2 linked regions of the Verrucomicrobium spinosum DSM 4136 = JCM 18804 genome follow. The protein of the gene in region 1 interacts with the protein of each later gene in a pairwise test. Links are inferred from orthologs where the notes say so. Each region holds a gene or a part of one and is shown on either strand. Other genes may lie near its edges.

Evidence for each region.
Region 2: the proteins of ruvC (region 1) and ruvA interact in binary tests that used the Escherichia coli proteins (3 or more experiments, as listed by UniProt). The link is inferred for Verrucomicrobium spinosum DSM 4136 = JCM 18804 from one-to-one orthologs.

Annotation. Positions count from the first base shown.
Region 1 is NZ_ABIZ01000001.1:2,209,284-2,212,403, reverse strand. Bases 221-3,023 are described here. They hold ruvC (crossover junction endodeoxyribonuclease RuvC), read left to right. Parts: upstream 221-1,261; coding sequence 1,262-1,786; downstream 1,787-3,023. Other genes in these bases: eboE (metabolite traffic protein EboE), read right to left, coding at 2,002-3,023; VSP_RS08665 (DoxX family protein), read left to right, coding at 640-1,104; VSP_RS08670 (polysaccharide biosynthesis/export family protein), read left to right, coding at 221-602. Also shown: more of VSP_RS08670, read left to right, coding at 1-220; more of eboE, read right to left, coding at 3,024-3,120.
Region 2 is NZ_ABIZ01000001.1:7,974,838-7,977,959, reverse strand. Bases 7-2,811 are described here. They hold ruvA (Holliday junction branch migration protein RuvA), read right to left. Parts: upstream 1,813-2,811; coding sequence 1,201-1,812; downstream 7-1,200. Other genes in these bases: VSP_RS32110 (hypothetical protein), read left to right, coding at 2,719-2,811; VSP_RS32115 (hypothetical protein), read left to right, coding at 1,922-2,587; VSP_RS32125 (DUF2339 domain-containing protein), read left to right, coding at 7-1,181. Outside these bases: more of VSP_RS32125, read left to right, coding at 1-6; more of VSP_RS32110, read left to right, coding at 2,812-3,051. UniProt on the Escherichia coli protein: The RuvA-RuvB-RuvC complex processes Holliday junction (HJ) DNA during genetic recombination and DNA repair.

The sequences.
Region 1 (3,120 bases):
CCTGTGGCACCTTGGAGAAGCTTCCCAAGGTCTCCATGCCCAAGCTGCCCGACATGAAGGTCAAAGTGCCTTTTGTCGGCACCGACAGCACGGCTCCTTCCGATGACCCCTCCCTGCCCTTCCAGCTCAATCAACCGCTGAGTGCAGGACACACCCTCGAGATTGCCGCCTATGCTGGCCAAATCTCCCCCAGCAAAATGTTCGTGGGTCGCGTGATGGTGGACGAAAGCGGTCTGGTGGATCTGGGCAAGTACGGCACCGTCAAGCTGGGCGGCCTGCGCCTGCATGAGGCGGTGCTGCCGCTGGAGAGCGCCTTTCGCCGTCAACGTGGCCAGTCTCTCATCAACGTGCAGGTCATCCGGGTGGAAGACCTCCCTCTGTTAAGCATTCGCGGCGCTGTGAAGCAGCCCGGCATCATTCAATTTGTTGAGGGAGCCACCCCTGCCTCGGTGCTCCGCTACGCTGGCGGCCGCACCGGCGATCCGACTGCCACGGCCGTGTATGTCACACGCAATGGCCAGCGCGCCTTTCACGTGAACTATCTAAACTCGGAAATCCCGCTGGAGCCAGGCGATATTGTGACGTTCTCAGACTCGCTCTGATCCGTATCTCTGCGCAACCCCCACCCCCCCTTTCGGCATGCCTTACGAAACCGCCCCCGGCAGCCCAGAGCAGCCGTTGATCGACGTCATCCCTCTGCGCATCGGTGCAGGGCTCACCCTGCTCTACATGCACGCCTGGCAGCACGCCTTCCTGGCTTGGGGTGCCGTCTGGAACCAGGAACCCTGGGAAGTCATTGGCGTGGTGGAGCAGTCCGGCCTCCCCCTCCCGAAGGTCCTCGCCGCCTTCGCTGCCGGTGCAGCGATCTTCACCGCAGTGTGCTGGATCCTCGGGTTCTTCACCCGGTTCGCCTCCGTCGCCTTCATCCCTGTCACGCTCGGTGCCCTCTGGGTGTGCAATCGCGTGGGCCAGAGCTTCGGTGCCGAGTCGTGCATCCTTTTCCTGCTCATCGCCATCACGCTCATTATCAAGGGACCCGGCTGGCTCTCCGTGGACGCCCTCTTCTCTCGCGGCAAGAAACAGCGCAAGGCGATCTATCTCTGAGTGGAAACGGTCTTCGTCTTTTCCTAGAACTTGGACAGCCGATGTGGACCAACCCACATCGGCCCGCTGCATACCTGAATTAGCTCCTCTCAGATCAGTGGAATTCTGTTAATTCCGTCAATTCTGTCTAAGTTCTCCTCTTCGAGTTCCATTCCACATGTCCACCCCAGCCGCCCCCGTCCGCATTCTCGCGGTCGATCCTGCGCTTCGCAACACCGGCTGGGCTGTTCTCCAGCATGAGGGGCGCACCACCACGGCACTGGCCTATGGCGTGATTCAGAATCCCGCCAAACTCCTCACCTCCGGGTGCCTTGTCGCGATTCGAGAACAGCTAAGCGAGGTCATCAAGAAATTCGGCCCCACTTCCTGCGCGGTTGAATCCACCATCTACGTGCAGAGCTACAAGACCGCCATCACCCTCGGCAGCGTCCGTGGCGCGGTCTTGATCGCCGCTGCCGAACACGGCCTCCCCATCTACGACTACGCCCCGCGCGAAGTGAAACAGGCTGCCGTGGGCAAAGGGGCCGCCGCCAAGGAACAGGTCGCCTTCATGATGCGCTCCATGCTCCGCCTGCGTGAAACCCCGCCCTCTGATGCCGCCGATGCCCTGGCCGTGGGCCTGGCGCATATTCAAGCAACTGCGGGGGCCCTGAGCGTGGGACGGGAGAGGGAGCGGGCTTGAGTTCAGTGGGCAGTAGGCAGTTCTCAGTGGGCAAGGTGTTGGACGCCCATCTCAACCTAAGCATCCCCAGAGCTTGCTAACACCACAGGTGACACCGGCTTCCCGCCGGTGCGTGCTCCCAGCGTCCCGCCGGATGGAGTGGCGAGATGACATAGCAAGCTGATATCATCTCCATTTGGGTTGGATCGACCAACACCTTGCCCACTGCCCTCTGCCTACTGCCCACTGAATCCGCGTTTCCCCAGTTCCCCCAGCGTCCACGCATACTCCGCGCTCAACTGGTCCACCACATCCCCCGTGCGCAACTCCTCGGGCAGCACTTCCCAGGTATAGGTCTCCATTTCCAGATGCTGGCAGGCGGTGGGATGTTTCGCCAGCCAGTCCAGGGCACCGAGGATGTGGTCCTTGGTGTCGGAGAACCCGCCGCTCGGTTCGGCGTGGAGCGGCACGTGGAAGTGCACGCGCCATTCGTCGCCGATCTCATACGGCATGCTCGCGGCCAGTTCCATGGCATTGGGGATGTCGCGCAGACGGCGGAGGGGAGTGTCGCCTTCACGGATGACCACTTGGTGGAAATACACCGGCTCATCGAAGCTCTTCAGGCGGTCCAGATTCTCCGGCGTGGGCTTGAGCTTGAGTGCGGAGCTCAGGTGCAGCTTGCTCAGGCGGATGCCGGCATCGTGGATGCGGCTGAGCGCCTCATTTGCTTCCTCGAACTCGACTGCGAGGTGACAACAGTCGTAGTTCACCCCCACCCGTTTCAGGAAAGTACGATCCCCCGGGTACTGGTCCACATAGAGGCCAAAGAACTTGAGCAGCTCCCCGCTTGTCTCCACCAGCCCCAGGGGCTCTGGCTCCAGGCCCAGGTGCAGATCCTGACCCGTGCGGTCACAGATGCTCTGTATGTGCTCACTACAGGCCTTGAGGTTCGCGAAGATTGCTTCCAATTCCTCAATGCCAATGCCAAACTCCTTGTGTGAACCCGGCAGCGTGCTCACACTGCCACTCATGCCCTTGGGCAGGAGCTGGGAGAGAATGTCAAACAACCGGTTCGTGTATTCCAGCCGATCCTTGGAGGTCCAGTCCGGCTTGAAGACCTGTTCCTTCACCCGCGCGCCATGGAAATTACCATAGGGGAATCCATTGATGGTAAAGACATAACAGTTGTGCTTCTCCAGCCACTCCTGGAACTCCGCCAGCTGGCAGGGCTCAGCCAGCTCCCGGGAAGCCTGGTCCCCCAACCGCAATCCGATGCCATAAGGCTTGCCTCCCGCCACGCGATCCTTCACCCTCAGGGTATAGTCCTCCAGGGTGCGCCAGGTCTGTGCCCAAGT
Region 2 (3,122 bases), 5.8 Mb from region 1 along the record:
GGCGGAACGTCAGCGAGTTCGTCCGTCGGCCGAAGGCCGCCGCCAGCTTCATCCTCCGCTTCCTGGGGTGCCATCTGGCCCGGGGATCGAGCCTGTCCCTCATGCATACCAGCCTGTGGTTGGGCGCTTCATCCCTGGCCCTGTTTGGCGGATGCGCAGCTTATTGGCTCCGGCATTTCCGCGAGCAGGCGCTTCGTGAGCGTCTGCTTCCCTGGCTCCTGCTAGGCACCTACTCCGTGGGCGCGGCCTTTCTCACCTCTCTTGGCCGTTCCTGGGCCACCACGACGGGAGACAATGCCGTGCATGCCCGGTATGTCATCCACGCCGTGCCGCTTACGGTGGCTTTAATTGTGCTCGTCTGGCTCATTGCCCGGCATCTGGGTCAGCATCAGCCAGGTCTCCGCCGATTCATTCTCCAGTCTCTCACAGCAGGTGCCTTTGCCCTGATTTTCATGCAGGCCATCTCGTGGTCCTTCGGCTGGCGCATGATGGCCGTGTGGGAATCCTCACGGCTCCGCGGCGCGGCCAACACCCTCTTCTACAAGCTCCCTCTTGCCGTGGAGGGGGATGTGGCGGGGAATCGCAACTTGGCGCGCAAGGCGGATGACCTGGGCCACCTCAGGCCCGCCATGCTCAAGAATTCCCGGTTGGACAACTTCAGCCTCACCCCCAAGCTGCTCAGCAGCAATACCGCAGAACTCTCTGCCTGCGTGGTGCAAACTAATGACGAGCAGGGAGTTTCCGGTGCGGTCTGGGGTTATGCCTGCCTGCCCAATCGCGAGAGGGTGGCAGATGCGGTGCTGCTGACCTATAAAGACCCCCACGATGGGCACTGGGAGATCTTCCACGTCACCCAAGTCACAGGTCTGCCCCTGTACTTCATGGAGGTGATGGCACGTGACCTCCAGTTCACCCATGTGCCCGAGGGTCATTTGCCGAATGAGGGGCTCGCCAAATTCACCGGCCGGTTCAGCTTTGAGCAGCTCCCTCCCGGGGTACACCGCGTCATGGCGTGGGCGCTGGACTACCGGGGCCTGCGCGTGTTCCCCATGAGGGGGTTCTTCCTCGTGGACACCCAGCGGGCCCGGGTGAAGCGCCTGGGCAACGACCCCAAGTCGGTGAACCTCGACTGGTTCATCGAGAAGGGGCTGGGCAATTCCAACTGGGAGACGCTGAAGTAAGGCGCCAGGAGGCCGACTGTCAGAGGTTCCTCAAAGCATCGCGGATGAGCTTGTCCGCGCTGACCACGCCACCTGCCTTCTTCACGAGATCCTGCACCGTCTTCTGCGCTTCGGTCTGCTTGAAGCCGAGGGCGATGAGCGCGAGCACCGCATCCGTCTGCGCAGCCTGGGTGGGGTCTGGCACCAGACTGTTGCCCGTGCTCCGGGCGGCCTGCCAGGTATCCACGATGCCCACCTTGTCCTTCAGTTCCAGCACGATCCTTTCCGCCGTTTTCTTGCCCACTCCGCTGATGCGGGAGAGCGCGGTCACGTCGTTGCGGATGACGTTGTCTTTAAAGTCGCCCACGGCCATGCCGCTGAGCACCGCCAGCGCCATCTTGGGGCCAATGCCGCTCACGCGATTGATCAGGAGGCGGAAGAGGTCCCGCTCCTCAGCGGTGGCGAAGCCAAACAGCGTGTGATCGCGCTCGGTGATGTTGAGGTGCGTCAGCAGCCTCACCTCCCCCTGCGTACCCGCCAGCCGGTCGTAGGTGGAGAGGGGCACCAGACAGAGATAGCCTACGCCGTTGACGTCCACCGTGAGCTGGTTGGGCAGGGCTTCGACCAAGTGGCCGCGGAGGTAGGCGATCATGGGGCCACATCCGTCTGACGACGCACTCGCGCAACAGGAAAGCGTGACGTCGTGCCTGGCCCCGGCATTTGCCAGTTGAAGAATGGCCCACCTCAGGGAACGTGGCGGCGTGAGACGCTTCCTTCTCCCTCTCCTCGGCACGGCAGCCACCTGCGCCGTCCTCGTGGCCCCGTTCTCCTCCGTGCTGGCCCAGTCTCCTGCCGGGGCCACCCCCAAGGCCGTGCCGATCCGGGTGGAGAACTACCTCCTGCTGCCAGAGCCCAAGGTGGTCCGCTCCTCCATCTCACTGACTCTGGCGAAGGCCCGGCTGACGGTGTTCACCCCAGTGAAGCTGGATCCCTCAACCTCGCGACTCGTGCCCTACACGGAGTCAGAATTCAACAAGCTGGGCATCAGCGCCGATAGCTTTCAACGGAAAGCGGCCGAGGCTGCCGACCGCCGGCTGGCGAGTCTTCAGCCGGAACTGATCAAAAACGAAGCCGGAAAGGTCATCTACGCCGTGTACCGGGGGGAAGACCACCTCTTCCCCTGCTTGCTGACGGCCCCTTCTCTGGGAAAGATCTTTGAGAAAGTCTTTGGCAAAGAGGTCTGGGTCGTGACGCCGGACCGCAATTCCCTCTATGTTTTCCCAGCCGGAGCGGAGGCTATTCAGGAATTCGCAGACGATCTTCAAGATCGATTCGACTCCTCTGCTTTCCCTGCCAGTGAGGAAATCTTTTCCCTCAAGGCCGAGAGTGCTGAGATGACGGTGGTGGGGAATTTCACGAGCCGCTGAGATTCGGCGGATACGGAGGAGCAGGAAAATTCTATCCTCAAAGGCAACTTTGGGCTGGAATTCGTGGATTTTTCCTGTGAAATCAAACAAAAACTCGCCAACGTGCTTGCGCGGTGCTATACTCCGGGTCTATGGCTACCGTAAGAAAAACACGTTTTTCACGTCGGGTTCCTGACCATGTCACTGATGAGTTGGTCAATGTTCTCTCGGATGGCAAGACTTATGAGTTCAACATTCTGTTCGGGCTCGTGTACGAGAACCTAAAGCTAAAAAACGCAGTTAGCGGGGGCGAAGAAATGCTACGGCTCCGTTCTTATGAAAAGCTTCAGAACCTTGTGGGCCGTGGCCTCGTGGAGAAGAAACTGAAGAGCTATCGTGGGCTTAAAGGTATTGAAATGGCATCCAGCGCTCATACGCTGGCCCGCGCAGAAGCCGCAGCTGCCGCTGCCGCTGCCGCCCGCTAATAGCGGCACCAGTCCGCGCTGTTCCCACAAATCCAACTTTCAAAAACCAAGCCGCCCTTTTCCAGGGCGGC